Regions from separate parts of the Geodermatophilus sp. SYSU D00710 genome, predicted to be linked through region 3. Evidence: riboswitches for the same ligand, from Rfam matches in the RefSeq annotation. Region 3 holds a riboswitch; each other region holds the start of a gene.
The links. A riboswitch is a leader RNA that binds a small molecule or an ion and turns the genes downstream of it on or off. The one in region 3 is predicted to bind cyclic di-AMP.

Region 1: another riboswitch for cyclic di-AMP. It lies ahead of ACI78U_RS22560 (C40 family peptidase); the one in region 3 lies ahead of ACI78U_RS02480 (C40 family peptidase).
Region 2: another riboswitch for cyclic di-AMP. It lies ahead of ACI78U_RS14950 (hypothetical protein); the one in region 3 lies ahead of ACI78U_RS02480 (C40 family peptidase).

Annotation. Positions count from the first base shown of each region.
Region 1 covers NZ_JBJGYX010000075.1:10,740-16,080, reverse strand. Annotated here, with positions in the region: gene ACI78U_RS22575 (transglycosylase domain-containing protein) at 1-778, shown strand, start outside; partial or broken gene ACI78U_RS22570 (YhjD/YihY/BrkB family envelope integrity protein) at 817-1,635, opposite strand; gene ACI78U_RS22565 (hypothetical protein) at 1,691-1,912, opposite strand; cyclic di-AMP (ydaO/yuaA leader) riboswitch at 2,102-2,237, shown strand; gene ACI78U_RS22560 (C40 family peptidase) at 2,245-3,372, shown strand; gene ACI78U_RS22555 (DUF3817 domain-containing protein) at 3,509-3,826, shown strand; gene ACI78U_RS22550 (serine hydrolase domain-containing protein) at 3,842-5,167, shown strand; gene ACI78U_RS22545 (hypothetical protein) at 5,251-5,341, opposite strand, start outside.
Region 2 covers NZ_JBJGYX010000031.1:5,651-10,991, forward strand. Annotated here, with positions in the region: gene xylA (xylose isomerase) at 1-407, opposite strand, end outside; gene ACI78U_RS14945 (ROK family transcriptional regulator) at 511-1,743, shown strand; gene ACI78U_RS14950 (hypothetical protein) at 1,731-2,702, opposite strand; cyclic di-AMP (ydaO/yuaA leader) riboswitch at 2,958-3,111, opposite strand; gene ACI78U_RS14955 (DNA-directed RNA polymerase subunit alpha C-terminal domain-containing protein) at 3,239-3,835, opposite strand; gene ACI78U_RS14960 (protein kinase domain-containing protein) at 3,861-5,341, opposite strand, start outside.
Region 3 covers NZ_JBJGYX010000003.1:123,267-128,607, forward strand. Annotated here, with positions in the region: gene ACI78U_RS02470 (DUF222 domain-containing protein) at 1-1,064, opposite strand, end outside; gene ACI78U_RS02475 (carbohydrate kinase family protein) at 1,191-2,105, opposite strand; gene ACI78U_RS02480 (C40 family peptidase) at 2,162-2,683, opposite strand; cyclic di-AMP (ydaO/yuaA leader) riboswitch at 2,696-2,847, opposite strand; gene ACI78U_RS02485 (hypothetical protein) at 3,202-3,354, shown strand; gene ACI78U_RS02490 (hypothetical protein) at 3,602-3,799, shown strand; gene ACI78U_RS02495 (hypothetical protein) at 3,975-4,181, shown strand; gene ACI78U_RS02500 (MBL fold metallo-hydrolase) at 4,197-5,126, opposite strand; gene ACI78U_RS02505 (RtcB family protein) at 5,225-5,341, opposite strand, start outside.

The DNA.
Region 1 (5,341 bases), on a different contig from region 3:
CAAGGACGTCGAGCCGGGGTACCGCGGGCAGACCGGGTCGCGCGCCTACGTCCGCGGGCACCAGATCGCCGGCAAGACCGGGACCTCGCAGGACAACTACTCGGTGGCCTTCGTCGGCTACACGCCCGAGATCACCGCGAGCGTCATGGTGCTCAACCCCAAGGAGAACGAGGACGTCGGCGGCTTCGGTGGCGGCAAGGGCGCCACGATCTGGCGGGACGCGATGGAGCCGATCCTCACCGCCCGGGGCAGCGGTGAGTTCCCGCCGGCCGACGAGACGGTGGAGCACGGCAACACCCGGCCGGTGCCCGGCTGCTCGGGCGCGCGCAGCTGCGAGCGGGTCCTCGCCGAGGCCGGCTTCACGCCGCAGACGCTGCGGGTCGACAGCGACGAGCCGGCCGGCGCCTTCCTCGGGACCAGCCCGCCCCGGGGTGCCCGGGCGGTGCCCGGCCAGGTCGTGTCGATCCTGGTGAGCAACGGCAGCGACTACGTCGAGCCGGCTCCCGAGCCGGTCGCCCCCGACCCCGCTCCCGATCCCGAGCCGCCCGCCCCGGCGCCGGAGCCCGCTCCGGAACCCCCGCCCGGGCCCCCGCCGCCGGAACCGGCTCCGGAACCGGCTCCGGAACCGGCTCCAGAACCCCCGCCCGGCCCCCCGCTGCCCGGCACCGTGCCGGAGGACCCGGCCGGGGCGCTGCCGGCCCCGGGGGAGGGCGCGCCCCCGGCACCCGCGGAGCCGGCACCCGCGCCGGCCGAGGGGGCGCCCTGGAGCCCGGGGTAGTGGGCGCCGGCCTGACGCCGGGCGAGCCGCTCGTCGAGCGACTGGGTGAGCAGCCACCCGGCCAGCAGCACCAGGTGCAGCAGGAACAGCCACAGCCCGACGGCGACCACCGCCCCGACGACGACCAGGCCGCCGAACGGGGCGCCGAGGTCCAGCGGCAGGGACAGGAACAGGACGAAGCCCTGCAGGAACCCCGACAGGCAGGCCGCGGTGAACAGCGCCCCGCTGGTGAGCGCCGTCCAGCGGAAGCGCCCGCCGGACACCACGCCGTAGCCCCACAGCAGCGGCACCGTGAGGACGAACAGCACCGAGTAGTAGCCGACGGCGAGGCGGCCGACCACCGCCCCGGCGCCGTCCTCGCGGGCCAGGTCGGCCATCACCCGGGCCGCGAGCAGCAGCGGGTACAGCAGCAGCGGTGAGACGACCACCAGCGGCAGGCTCAGCAGGCGGCCGCGCCAGCCGGTCAGGCTCTCCCGGCGGGGGCTGAACCGCAGCAGCGCCCGGCGCAGCCCCTCGCCGTAGAACGTCAGCGGCACCAGTGCCAGCACGAAGCCCAGGAGGTCCAGGCGGGTGCCGGCGTCGACCAGGCGCTCGACCGCCTCCGGGGCGCCCAGTGGGGTGGGCAGCAGCTCGGTCAGCCGGGCGGCGAGCGCACGCACCTCGTCGGCCGAGGTCGCCAGCGCGGTCAGCCGCACCGCGACCAGCAGCAGCGGCACCACCGCGATGCCGGCGTAGAAGGTCAGTCCCGCCGCGATCAGGGCGAGGTCGCGCCCGCGGAGCAACTGCCGGGCGCCGGCCAGCAGGCCCCTCGTCTCGGCGCGCAGGCGGGCTGCGGTCCACCTGCGTTCCGGAGTCACCCGCCCATGCCACCAGCCCCCGCGACCGGGCGCCCGTCGGGGGGTCGGTGGACGGTCAGTCCTCGGAGGTGTCGTCGGTGGTGGGCGCGTCGTTGCCGGGGTTGGGGCCGGTCTCCTGGCACGCGGCGTCGTTCTCGTTGCTGGCGTTCTCGCCGCTCGCGTCGCAGTTGGTGGGCCCGCGGGAGAAGTCGGTGTTGTCGCCGCAGGCGGTCAGGGAGCCGAACAGCGCGAGCACGACCAGCGGCCGGGCCAGGCGCATCCGGGTGGAGGTGGACATGCCTGACTCCTACACGCCCCGGCGCCCGGCCAAACCGCCGGGGGCAGGCAGTCCGGTGACCGGGCGACCACGGAATGTCACCGATGTGATTACACCGGGGTGATTGTCACGCGTCCGTCACGGCCCTTACTCTGTGTACGTCCAACGGGGCGCTCCGTCACCGACCTGGGTGACACCCCGAGGACGCCGTCGAGCCGGTCGCCCCGTGGGGCGCCGGGCCGGGGACCCACCGCAGTCCTGGGGTGCAGCGCGTGTCCGCACGCGCCGGGCGAGTCCACGCCCGAACCCGTCAGCTAACCCGGTAGGCGGCCTGGGAAGAGGAGAACCGCCGCGTGGCGTCCCTGCGCACGTCTGTCCCCGGCATGCCCGTGACCGGCCGCCCGGCCCGCCGCCGGCAGGGTCGCCTCGCCGCCCTCGTCCTCGCCGGGGCCCTGGGGCTCGGCGTGGGGGTCGGGGTGGTCCCCTCGTCCGCCCTGGCCGAGGAGCCCACGACGGCGGCCGAGGCCGCACAGCTCGTGGCCGCCCGCGGGCACGAGCTCGAGGTCGTCACCGAGGAGTTCAACGAGGCCCGCGAGGTGCTCGCCGCGCAGCAGGCCGCGGCCGAGGCCGCCGCCGCCTCCCTCGCCCAGGCCCAGGCCGCCGCCGGCACCGCCCGCGAGCAGGTCGTCGGCATCGCCCGCTCCGCCTACACCGGCAACGGCATGGGTTCGCTGCAGGCGCTCCTGACCAGCGAGGACGCCGACGAGTTCGTCAACCGCGTCAGCCTCCTGCAGGGCGTCGCCGGCTACCAGGGCGAGCTGCTCGGCCAGGCGGTTGCCGCGACCGACACCGCCACCGCCGCCCAGGCCGCCGCCACCGATGCCGCCGTCGAGGCGCAGCGCCAGTACGACGCCGTCGCTGCCCAGCAGGCCGACCTCGAGGACCAGATCGCCGCCTACCAGGCCGACTTCGCCCGGCTGACCGCCGAGGAGCAGCGCGCCGCGCTCGAGGCCGCCGCGGCCGCGCACGCCGCCGAGGACGAGCGGGCCAGCCGCGACGACGAGCGCGAGGAGCCCGCCGCGGCGCAGCCCGCCGAGGAGGCGCCGGCAGCGGCGGCCGCGCCGGCCAGCGGCATCGCCGGCACCGTCGTGGCCACTGCCATGGCGCAGCGGGGCGACCCCTACGTGTGGGCCGCCGCCGGCCCGGACTCCTTCGACTGCTCGGGCCTGACCCAGTACGCCTTCAAGGCCGCCGGTATCAACCTCCCGCACTCGAGCCGGATGCAGTCGCAGATGGGCACCGCGGTCTCCCGGGCCGACCTGCAGCCCGGTGACCTGGTGTTCTTCTACAGCCCGGTCAGCCACGTGGGCATCTACATCGGCAACGGCCAGATGGTGCACGCGCCCACCTCGGGCGACGTCGTCAAGGTGGCCGGCGTCGACTCGATGGGCGGCTACGCCGGCGCCCGCCGCATCGGCTGAGGAAGGACCACCCTCCTCCCCGGGAGGGTGGCCGTTCCGGCGCGTTGCCGGGGTCACACCCGGTCCGGGACCTCCGGCGGAGCCTGCCGCGTTGCACCCTGCGGAGCCGCCGCCGATCCGTGAGGACCGCATCCCCGTGAACCCCCGCACCGTCGCCACCGCCTTCCGCGTCGTCGCCGTCGCCGAGGCGCTGTCCTGGGTGGGCCTGCTGGCCGGGATGTACGTGAAGTACGTGCCGGAGACCTCCGAGGTCGGCGTGCAGGTGTTCGGCCCGGTCCACGGCGCGGTGTTCGTCGCCTACGTCGTCGTGGCGCTGGTCGCGGCCCGGGTGCTCCGCTGGTCCCCGGGGACGACGCTGCTGGCGCTCGCCGCCTCGATCCCGCCGCTGGTCACCGTCGTCTTCGAGCGCTGGGCCGGCCGCACGGGGAGGCTGGCGGTCCCCGCGCGGGCCTGACCTACGGTTCCGGGCATGCCGACCGTGCTGCCCGCCACCGCCCGCACCCTGCTGGCCCGCACCGCCCGGGTGCAGCGCGACGGCCGCGCGCCGAGCCTGGTGGCCGGCGTCGTACGGGACGGCGGCCTGACGTGGTCGGCCGGCCGCGGCGACGTCGCCGAGCCGCACACCGACGTCCAGTACCGGCTCGGCTCGATCAGCAAGACGGTCACCGCGGTCGCCGTCCTGCGGCTGCGTGACGAGGGCCGGCTCGGCCTCGACGACCCGCTCGACCGGCACCTGCCCGGCACCCCGCTGGGCGACCGCTCGATCGGGCAGCTGCTGTCGCACCTGGCCGGCGCGTCCGCCGAGAGCCCCGGCGGCTGGTGGGAGCGGGTGCCCGGCGGGTCCCTGGCCGACCTGGCGCTCGGCGGGGACGACGTCGTCCTGGGCGAGGCCCGGCGCTTCCACTACTCCAACCTCGGCTTCGGCCTGCTCGGCGAGCTCGTGGCCCGGCTGCGCGGGCGGGCATGGGACGACGTGGTCACCGCCGAGGTGCTCGCGCCGCTGGGCATGACCCGGACGACGCCGCGCCCGTCCGGCCGCGCCGCGCAGGGCTGGGCCGTGCACCCGTGGGCCGACGTCGCGCTGCCCGAGCCCGAGCACCACGCCGGCGTGATGGCCGCCGCCGGTCAGCTGTGGGCCACCCTCGCCGACCTCGCCCGGTTCGCCGCGTTCCTGCTCGGCGACACCGGCGACGTGCTGTCCCCGGCCACCCTGGAGGAGATGGCGGTGCCGGCCGGCGTCGACCCGTCGTCCCCGGCCTGGTCGGCGTACGGGCTCGGGCTGCAGGTGCTGCGGGTCGACGGCCGCACGCTGACCGGGCACGGCGGCTCGATGCCGGGCTTCCTCGCCGGGGTGTTCGTCGACCGCGAGGAGGGCACCGGCGGGGTCTCCCTGGCCAACACCACCAGCGGCCTGGACGCGCTGCTGCCCGGGCTGCTCGCCGACCTGCGCGCCGCCGAGCCGCGGGTGGTCGACCCGTGGCGCCCGTCGGAGCCGCCGGTGCCGCTCGAGCAGCTCGGCGTCTGGTACTGGGGCCCGGCGCCGCACGCCCTGCGGGCGGTGGCCGGCGGACTGCTGCACCTGGGGCCGCTGCCCGGACGGGCCGGACGGGCCAGCCGCTTCCGCCGGGGCGAGGACGGCCGGTGGGTCGGGCTGGACGGCTACTACGCCGGGGAGACGCTGCGGATCGCCCCCGACCACCTCGACCTGGGCACGTTCGTCTTCACCCGGCAGCCCTACGACCCCGCGGCCCCCGTTCCCGGCGGCGTCGACCCCCGCGGCTGGACGGTGCCCTGAACCGTCGAGATCACGTGATCTCGACGCCATCGACGCCCTGGCCCGTCGAGATCACGTGATCTCGACGGGCATCGTGCACACCGTCAGGGCCGGTCGAAGGCGTCCATCGTGGTCTTGACGACGGCGCCGTAGGCCAGGTGCGGCACGAGGTCGCTGACCCAGTCGGTGGCCGAC
Region 2 (5,341 bases), on a different contig from region 3:
AGCACGTAGGTGGAGGCGCCGAGCTCGGCGGCGAGGTCCATGTTGCGCATGACCTTGCGCAGCGCGTACCGGCGGACGCCGCGGTCGTTGGCGGTGAGCGCGCCCTCCTTGAACACCGGGTGGGTGAACAGGTTGGTGGTGACCATGGGCACGACCAGGCCGGTGTCGGCCAGCGCCTGCTTGAAGCGCTCGATGGTCTTGGTGCGCTGGTCGTCGTCGCTGCCGAACGGGATCACGTCGTCGTCGTGGAAGGTGACGCCGTAGGCGCCCAGCTCGGCGAGCTTCTCGACGGACTCGACCGGGTCGATCGCCGGCCGGGTCGCGTCGCCGAAGGGGTCGCGGGCCGGCCAGCCGACCGTCCACAGACCGAAGGTGAACCTGTCCTCACGGGTGGGCTGCAGGGGCATGGGGATCCTTCCGCCGGGCACCGGGGCGCTCGTCCGGGTGACGCGGGCCACCGCTTTTGTGCTGCGGTAGAACATAAACGATCCACCCGGCTAACCTCAACCCGTGTCCGACGGCCGCGTCCTCACCGGTGCCCGGCAGTCGACGCTGCGGGCGACCAACCTCGCGCTGGTCCTGCGCGCGGTGTGCGCCGACCCCGGCGAGCTGTCGCGGGCCGGCGTCGCGGCGGCACTGGGCACCACGCGCGGCACGGCGTCCCGGCTGGTCGACGACCTGGTCGCCGGCGGCCTGCTCGACGAGGTCGAGCGCGGGCCGGCGTCGCGCCGCGGCCGGCCGGCCACCCCGCTCGCACCGGGGTCGGGGCCGGCGGGGCTGGGCATGCAGGTCGACGCCGGGCTGGTCGCGGTCCGGGTGGTCGACCTGCGCGGGCGGACGGTCGCCGAGCGGCTGCACGAGGAGGACCTGCGCGACAGCGACCCGGTCGCCACGCTGGACCGGCTCGGCCGGCTGGGCGCCGAGGTGCTCGGGTCGCTGCCCGCCGGTGTGCGGGTGGTGGGCGCCGGGCTGGCGCTGCCCGGCCTGGTCGACGCCGGGCGGGGCCTGCTGCTGCGGGCGCCGAACCTCGGCTGGTCGCGGGTGCGGCCCGCCGACGCGCTCGCCGGCCTGCTCCCCGACGGGCTGGTCCCGGTGCTCGGCAACGAGGCCGACCTCGCCGCGCGCTGCGTCGCGCAGAGCGCCCCGGGCCGGCCGGGGCCGCACCGGGACTTCGTCTACCTGTCGGGGCAGATCGGCATCGGCGGGGCCGCGGTGCTCGGCGGCCGGGTGATGACCGGCAGCTCGGGCTGGGCCGGCGAGATCGGCCACGTCTGCGTCGACCCGGCCGGGCCGGACTGCCCGTGCGGGTCGACCGGGTGCCTGGAGCGCTACGCCGGCCGGCTGGCGCTGCTGGCCGCCGCCGGGGTGCCCGCCGACGCCGGCCCCGCGGAGCTGCGGGCCCGCGCCGAGGCCGGCGACCCCGGCGCCCGCCGCGCGCTCGACGGCGCGGCGTGGGCGCTGGGCGTCGCGCTGGCCGGGGTGGTCAACGTGCTCGACATCCCCACGGTGGTGCTCGGCGGTCACCTCGCCGAGCTGACCGACCTGCTGCGCCCGGGGCTGGAGGAGCACCTGGCCCGGCGGGTGCTCTCGGCCCGGTGGCGCCGGCCGCTCGTGGCCGCGGGAGGCGCCGTGCCGGCCGCGGGGGCGACCGGCGCGGCGCTGCGCGCGCTCGACGCGGTGCTCGAGGACCCGGTGCGCTGGCTGGCGCCCGCGGCGCGGGAGGTCGCGGCTCAGCCCACGTAGTTGACGTGCACGTGGTCGTAGTGGTTGGCCGTGACGCCGCCCCGGTCGGCCATGGTCGACCACGAGCCACCCGGCGAGGAGAGCATCCGCTGCTCCCAGATGAGGTAGTCGACGCCGAGCTCGTCCCAGTGCTCGACGTGGTACTGCACGATCGCGTCGCCGAGGGCGGCGTCGGTCAGCACCATGTAGTCCAGCGCCAGGCCGGAGGGGTGCCCGCCCGGGTCGGCCGCGCTCGCGCGGGTGCCGCCGAGGGTGATCGACGCGGCGCCGGGGACGTTGCTGACCACGGCGTCGGCGGCGGCCTGCACCACCGAGCGCACCGGGCCCGAGGTGTTGGTGATCCGGGCGACGCGGGAGGCCGTGGTCCCCGACGACGAGGACGAGACCGACGACGAGGCGGCCGGGGAGGACGCCGCCTCCGACCCGCCGGACTCCTCCTCGGCCTCCTCCGCCGCCGCCTGCGCCTCCGCGGCCTCCGCGGCGGCCTGGGCCTCCGCGGCCGCGGCCGCCTCGGCGGCGGCCTGCTCGGCGGCGGCCTGCGCCTCCGCGGCGGCCTGCGCCTCGGCGGCGAGCCGCGCGGCCTCGGCCGCCTGCGCGTCGCGCACGGCCTGGTCGGCACCGGCCTGCGCCTGCGCGGCGGCGGTCTCGGCGGCCTCGCGGCTGCCGCGGCTGGCCGCCAGCTCCTCGAGCACCTGCAGGTCCTGCGGCTGCACCTGCGGGGGCTCGGTCGCGGGGCCGGTCTGCGCGGGCAGGCCCAGCGCCTGGGCGACGGTCACGGTCTCCGACGTCCCGGCCTGCGCCTCGGCGGCCGGGTCGGGGCCGACCAGCACGTTGGCCACCAGCGCGCCGGCGGCGGCGACGCCGAGCAGCAGCGCGGGGCGGCGGACGGGGGCGCGGCGGCGGGACCGGCGGGTGGCGCCGGCGGCGGGCCGCGGGATCTCGGCGGTGGGGGCGTCCATCGGGGGGAGGTGCTCCAGGGGTGCGGGCACGGCGCGGCCGGCGGCGGCGCCGTGGAGGGGTGCGGGGCAGCGGGCGGCACCGGCCGTCGCGGCGACGCGGGCGCACCGGCGGGCACCACCCAAGCGGGGCTCGGGTGGGCGCGGGGCGGCGTCGGGACGGCCGGGCGCGGTCAGATGCGGGAGCGCACCCGGGTGCGGCGGAGCCGGCGGGGTGGTGCGGTCGTGCTGCAGAAGCGCGCCATCCGGCGGGCTCTCCGTTTCTCCCGTGGGCCGCCTACCGGGTCAGCTGACGGGTTCGGGCGGGAAGCAGCCCTACCCGCGGCCGGACGGTGTCCGGCGGGCGGGATTCACCCCAGTGGTGCGGTGGGTCCCCGGCTCGCCCGGGAGGGCGACTCGGCGGCATCCGTCCGGACTCCCCGGACGGGGACTGACGGCCGGTCGGACAGCGGCCACGGTAACCGTCGTTACCGCACCGTGACAATCCCGCGGCGGCGGAGCGTGACGAGCGTCGCGTGTCGCGGCGGCGTGTCGGGCCGTCAGGTGCCGAGCAGCCGCCGCAGCCAGTCGACCTGGGTGCGCACCGACCACAGCGCGAGGCGGCCGGGCACGGTCACCGCGGCGCGGGCCGCCCGCATCCCGAGCCGCAGCAGGTCGGCGTACTCGGCCGGCCGGGGTGCGGGCGCCGGGCGGGCGGCGCGGCGCGGGGCGGACGTGGGCGGGGTCGCCTCCGCCTCGGGCTGTGGACCGGGCGCCGTCCCCTGCTCCGGCGCGGGGGCCCCGGGCACCAGCAGGTCGAGGCCGCTGCGCCGGCGGGGGTCCCGCAGCGAGGCGAAGGAGGGGATCTCCGGCGCGTCGGGCGCCCCGTCCTCCTCGGCCGGCAGCGACAGCTGCCCGTCGCGCGCCGCCGTCCCCGATCGGGGCAGCGGCGTGGGCGGCTCGGGCACGACGCGGCGGATCGCCGTCACCAGGCCCGCGCCCAGCCCGGGCACGGCGGCGAGCTCGCGGCGGCTGAGGGCGGCGAGCGCGGCGACGTCGGTGATGCCTGCGCGGGTCAGCGCGGTGACCGCCCGGGTGGGCAGGCCCAGCGTCTCGATCGTCCCCGCCGGAGCGTCCCCCGGTGACCTGGTCGGCATGGCGGAGGACCCTAACCGCCCGCGGTCAGCCGGCCGCACCCGTGTCGGGGGCCGCGCTGCCCCCGTCGGGTGCCGACGACGTCGCCGACCCCGGGGACGTCGCCCCCGACGACCCCGACGGCGCGGGCTCCGAGCGAGCCGTCGGGGCGGACCCCGACGGCTCGCTCGGGGCCGGCCCGGTGGGGTCGGTCGGGGCCGGCTCGGTCGGGGAGCTGTCCGAGGGCGCCGGCTCGGTCGGCGCGGGCCCGGTGGGGTCGGTCGGGGCCGGCTCGGTCGGGGCGCTGTCCGAGGGCACCGGCTCGGACGGGGCGGGCTCCGAGGGCACCGCGTCCGAGGGGGCCGCGTCGGAGGGTGCCGCGTCGGAGGGCGCGGGCTCGGACGGCGCGGGCTCGGGGGACGCCGGGTCCGGGGACACGGCGGCGTCCGACGGTCCCGGTTCCGCGGGCGCGGGCTCGGCCGGGGCGGGCGCGGCCGGGCCGGACCCGGACGGCACCGACAGCGCCGCCTCGGGACCCTCACCGCCCGCGGACGCACCGCCCTCGGGCGCCGGTGCCGGTGCTGCCGGGGTGACCGCGACGCGCAGCGTCACGGGGGCGCCGGGCTGCAGCGGGACACCGACCGGGTCGAGGCCCGAGACCGTGCCCGGCTCGACGGCGGTCGTCACCTCGTCCTGCCGCTGCACGGTGAGACCCAGCGCGGTGAGGTCCGCGGCGACGTCGTCAGCAGGGCGCCCGACGTGGTCGTTGGCGGCCAGGACCACCGAGCCGGCCGTCGCGGCGCTCTCGCCGGTGCCGGCGCCGGTCTCCGCGGCCTGCGCGGGAGGCTGCCCGCCGCCGGAGCCACCCGGCCGGAGGAGGACCGCGAGCAGGCCCGCGAGCAGCACCGCCAGCACCGGCACCAGCACCGCCGGGCGCCGGCGCGGCGACCGCGAGGCACCGGACACCTGCGCGGTCTCCCCGGGTGGCGGGTCGTCCGGGGACACCGGCTCCGGGGAGGGCACCGTGACCGCGGCCGTCTCGACCAGCGCGGCCGGCGGGGCCGCGGCGACCGCCCGGGACGGCGACGGCGCCCCAGGACGCGGCCGGGCGGTCTGCTCGATCGTCTCCTCGACGGCGGTCAGGAACGCGTCCGCGTCGGGCAGCCGCTCACCGGGGTCCTTGACCAGGGCGGCGTCGATGAGGGAGCGGACGCCGGGCGGGACGTCCTCGGGCAGCGGCTCGGGGGCCTCGCGCACCTGCTTGAGCGCCACGGTGACCGGGTTGGTGCCGTCGAACGGCGCGTGCCCGGTGAGCGACTCGTAGCCGACCAGGCCGAGGGCGTAGACGTCGCTGGCCGGGCTGACCCGGTCGCCGGCGGCCTGCTCCGGCGACATGTAGCGGGCGGTGCCGATCACCTGCCCGGTACCGGTCAGCGGCACGCTCTCCGCCGACCACGCGATGCCGAAGTCGGTGAGCTTCACCCGGCCGTCGGGCCGGACCAGGATGTTGGCCGGCTTGACGTCGCGGT
Region 3 (5,341 bases):
TTGGTGTGGTGCCGCTCGCACAACAGCGCACTGTTGGCCAGGCTGGTGTCGCCGCCGTCGATCCAGTGCACCAGGTGGTGCACGTCGGCCCAGTGACTCGGGGCGTCGCAACCGGCGAACACACAACCCCCGTCGCGGAGTTCCACCGCGCGGCGCAGCTGCCGGCTGACCAGTCGTTGGCTGCGCCCGAGGTCGAGTGGGCTCCCGTCGGGCCCGAACACCACCCGGGAGATGGCGCCGTCGCAGGCCAGCCAGCGGGCCCGGGCGGCGGAGATCGTGGCGCCGAAGCCCATGGTGGCGGCGCCGGGGCCGGTGGCGGGGTCGGCCAGGTCGTCGAGGTCGACCCGCACCGCGATGTGCGGCTTGACCGTCCGCAGGACGGGCAGGTGGCCGGCCGCCAGGGCATTGTCGGCGAGCTGGACCCAGGCGTCCCCGAACCGCTGGGCGCGGGTCCGCTCGTCCCCGGCGGGCCGATCCGCCTGCACGTGCGCCTCCAGCGCCGCCTGCACCTTCTCCCCGCCCACCGCGTCGAGGTGGAACCGTCCGGACACCGTGCCGTCGGCGTGCTTGGACACCGTCAACGAGCGGCCCTTGGTGGGGTCGGGCTCGGGCCCGTCCGGGTCGAGCGCGTCGAGGTAGCGCTGCACGACCTGCACCAGGTCGGCGTGGGGACAGTCGAGGGCGACCTGGGTCAGCGCGGCGTCCATCGCGGCCAGGTCGACGTCCTGGGCGGCGGCCGCGGCCCGCCGCTCCGGTGTGACCACCCGCGCGGCCTCGGCCACCTGCTCGGCCGACACCCACCCGGCCTCGTGCGCCTCGGCCAGCGCCGGCAGGTGCTCCAGCGCCCGCCCGTTGCCCACCAGCCGGGACGCCGCCGCCGAGGAGAGCCGGCCGTGCCCGCGCAGCCACGACGCCATGCTCTTCTGCCCGTCGCGCTCGGGGGCCTGGGCCAGTTCGGCGGCGCGCACCCGGCGGGCCAGGGCGGCGTCGATCCGGTTGCGCTCGGCGATGAGCGCGGCGACGGCCTCGAGGACATCACCGGTCTCCCACCCACCCGAACACATGATCGAATACTAGCCGATCAGCAGGAGGTGGACAACTCAAAACCGCAGGTCAGAGCCTCGTGAGGTGCCATTATCGCTATAAAGGCACTGGCCGGTGACGCCGGTGTCGACGGTGAGCCCGGGCGGTCAGGGCGGCGGCTGGGCCCCGACCACACCCGCGACCACCGCGGCCGCCTCGTGGCCGGCGCGGACCGCGTCCAGGACCGGCGCCCCCGACCGCCAGCCGGCCAGCACCCCGGCGGCGACGGCATCCCCGCAGCCGGTGGTGTCGCGGAGCCGCCCCTCCGGCAGGGGCTCCACCGGCACCTGCCACGCGCCCGCCGCGGTCAGCACCCGGGTGGGCCGCGCGCCGGCGTGCACCAGGACCAGCGCCGGCGCCCACGCGGGCAGGTCGCCGTCCAGTCCCAGCACCGCGGCCTCGACGGCGTTGCAGAACAGGACGTCCGGCCGCAGCGCCACGAGCAGCTCCCGATACGCGTCGGCGCCGTGGCGCTCGATCCGCGTCGCGGCCGCCACGTCGACGGTGACCGGCACGCCGGCGTCCCGGGCGAGCGAGGCGGCTGCCCGGAGCGCGTCCGGGAAACGGCCGGGCAGCAGGTCGTAGCCGTCGAGGTGGACGGCGGCCGCGTCGGCGAGCCACGCGGCGCGGACGTCGTCCGGCTCGAGCCCGCCTTCGCCGCTGTCGGTGAGCAGCGTCCGTCCCCCGTCGGGGTGGACGAGCACCGTCGACAGGGGAGTGCGGCCACGGCGGACCACCGCCGTCTCCACCCCGCGCCCGGCCAGTCCGGCCAGCAACGTGTCGGCGAGCGGGTCCGCACCCGCCCAGCCCGCGAGCCTCGCCGGGGTGCCGCGACGGGCCAGGTTCGCCGTCACGTTGGCCGGCGCCCCGCCCGCCGTCGTCGTCCGGACCACCCGCTGCTGGCCCCCGACCACCAGCGGAGCGGTGAGCTCCAGCAGCTGGTCGGCGACGAGCTTGCCCACGGCCACCACCGGTCCGGAGCCGGCGCGGCGGGGCCACCGGGGACCGTCCTCGTGCACCACGACACGAGAGTGCCCCGGCCGGAGAGCCCGGCCGGGGCACCCTTCCGCGACGTGCGTCAGGCGACCCGGCGGGCGCCCGCGTAGCTCGGCATCGAGTCGAGGTCGACGACGGCCACCGGCTTGCCGGCGGTCGAGGCGTGGACCATCTGGCCGTTGCCGATGGACATGCCCACGTGTGACACCGGGCTGTAGAAGAAGACCAGGTCACCGGGCTGGAGGTCGGCCTTCGCCACCGCGGTGCCGAAGGTCGACTGGGCCTTCGACGTGCGCGGGATCGAGACGCCGGCCGCCTCGTAGGCGAAGCTGGTCAGGCCCGAGCAGTCGAAGGAGTCCGGCCCGGTGGCGCCGTAGACGTACCGGTCACCGACCTGGGCGAGCGCGGTGTCGACGGCGACCTGGGCCGCGCCGGTGGGCGCGGGCGCCGGCGCGGCGGCCACCGTCCCGGTCGCGGTGCCACCACCACCGCCCGCGGCAGCCGAGGCCGGGAGGGGCGAGAGGACGATGCCGGCTCCGGCGATGGCCGCGACGGCGATGCCGCGGAACGAGCGACGAGCGGTGGACGTGCGTGCGGTCGTCATGGACGACGGTTCTCCTGTTCTCCGCGACCGCCTACCGGGTTAGCTGACGGGTTCGGACGGAGGAGTCGCCCGGCGCGACGAGTCGCGCTCCACCCCAGTGCTGCAGTGGGTCCCCGGCCCGGGCTGCCGGTGGGTTCCGGCGCCCGGTTCGGCGTGGCCACCAGGTGTCGCACGGGGCGCGACGAAGGACCCTGGCGGACCGGCGACGACGGTAGGGAGGGGTCAGGGGGCCCTCAACCGACGGAACGCGGCGCCACGCCCGGCGCGGACCTGCGGATTTGACTGGCCTCCCGGACCCGACACGCCAGCGCGAGCACCGCGCACGCCCAGGTCCTGGACACGCGGCGGCACCCGGATGGGCGCCGACACGCCGGACGGGACGAGAAAGGACGCAACGGTGCGTCCGCACGCCCCGTCAGCGGCCCGCCACCGGTGGAACGGGTGAAAGGCCGGGATCCCCACGGTTGCCCCGCGCGTTGACGGGGCAACGGGACAGGAGCCGACAGGAGGAGGACCCCGTGGGGATGTTGAGGAAGCTCGTGGCTTCGGGCGTCGCCGCCAAGGTGGTGCAGGAGCTCCAGAAGCCGCAGAACCAGGCGAAGATCAAGCAGTTCGTCCGCGACTTCCAGAACAAGAACAAGAAGGGCGGCACGAGCGGCCGGGCCTACTGACCGACCGACGCCCTACCGCGCCCCCCGTCCCGCTCCGGGACGGGGGGTGCGGTGCTCCCCGCGCTGGTTGCCGCCCCCTTGCCGGCTCTCCCGGCGCTCTGCGGGCGCGATCGAGCCGACAGAGCACGGGATCAACCGGCACAGTGCGTCTCGGGGCGACGGTTTCCGCTGCCGGCCGGCCGGGCACCCCGGCACCGACCGGGGTGAGCCCAGCCGGCCGGTCGGTGCACGGCGGAGGAGGTCCGCAGTGACCGAGGGCTCGATGACCGGACGGCCGTACGGCGGCACGAACGACCGCTCGGGGCAGGACGACGACGTGCTGCCGGGAGAGCGCCCCGTCCACGACGACGAGGACGCCGAGGTGGGCGCCGCGCCCGACCAGTCGCCCCGCGCCGGTGAGGGCGGGATGGGCACCGGCGACCGCCCGGGCTTCCCCGGCAGCTGACCGCCTCGTCCCCGCGCCGCGTCATCCCCGCCGCCTTCCGGCGTCTCCACAGATGCGGGGACCGATGGAGGCGAGGGACGCGATGACGACCACGAGCACGACCAGCGCTACAGCAGGCGCGGACGGGACCGCCGGGCCCCCGACCGGAAGCCGACCGCAGGAGCGGCTCGAGCACGTGGAGGCACTGCGCCGGGCAGCGACCCACCTGGCGACGGCGGAGTTCCTCGAGCGCCGCGCCGACCGGTCGGTCAACGCCGCGCTCGGCGGCCTGCTGCGCGAGCGCGCCCGCGAGCGCCGGCGCCGGGCCGGGGGGATCCTCGCGGGACTCGGGATGGGTCCGGCGGCCCGCCGGTGCCTGGACGGTGCCCCCGCGCCGGCGTGACCGCCGGGGACGCCCTCAGGCCCGGCAGCCGATGGGGCCGCCGTGGAAGTCGACCATGTCGGGCCAGATGTCCGCCAGCGGCAGCCGCTCGCCCGGCGGCCGGCCGTCGAGCTCGGCGTACGCCCGGTGCAGGTTGCCCACGAGCCGCTCGGACTCCTGCCACGCCGCGTACGGGTTGTCCGCGTGCCGGCGCGCGGTCTCCAGCGGCGACCACCCGGCCGCGTGTCCCTCCCGCGCCGTCGCGTCGACGAAGGCCGCGTAGCCGGCGAGCTCGTCGAGCAGCCGGGGGACCTGGTCGCCACGGCACACCGGGCCGTGCCCGGGCACGAGCACCTCCGGCTCCAGCGCCCGCAGCGCGGCCAGCGCCCGCGGGTACCCGGCCACGCTGCCCTCGGCGAGGAACGGCTGGCCGCCGGCGAAGGCGACGTCGCCCGCGAAGGCCACCCGCTCGCCGGGCAGCCAGACGACGACGTCGCCGCGCGTGTGCGCCGGGCCCACCGCATGCAGCTCGACTCCCCGCTCCCCGAGGTGGAGGGTCAGCGCGCCGGTGAAGGTGACGTCGGGCGGGCGCACCTCCAGATGCCCGTAGTCCGGTCCGGTGAGCACCTGTGCGGCGATCAGGCCCGCGGCGAGCTGGTCCTCCCGTGCGTGCTCGTGCCCGACCACCGGCGTCCCGTCCGGCACCAACCAGTTGCCGAAGGTGTGGTCGCCGTGGTGGTGGGTGTTCACCAGCGCCCGCAGCCGGCCCGGGGCGACGCCGTCCACCGCCGCGAACAGCGCCCGGTTGCGCGCCTCGGTGGAGGTCGTGTCGACCATGACGCCGGTGCCGTCGTCACCGGTCACGACGCCGGTGTTGTTGATCATCCAGCTGCCGTCGGGCTGCACGTAGGCGAAGACCCCCGGCGCGACCTGCTCGAGCCCGGCCGCCTCGATCGACGTCGTCACCGGGTCACTGTCCTGCACCGGGGACCGCCGGGGAAGCGGTCCGGCGTGCTCGTGCTCTGCACACAGGGGTGTGCAGAGCACGAGCGTCCGGGGAGGACTCAGTCGCCCTTGACGTTCACCACCTGGCGCAGCGTGTGCCGGATCTCCACCAGGTCCGCGGCGTCGGCCATGACGACGTCGATGCTCTTGTAGGCGTCAGGGTGCTCGTCGAGGAA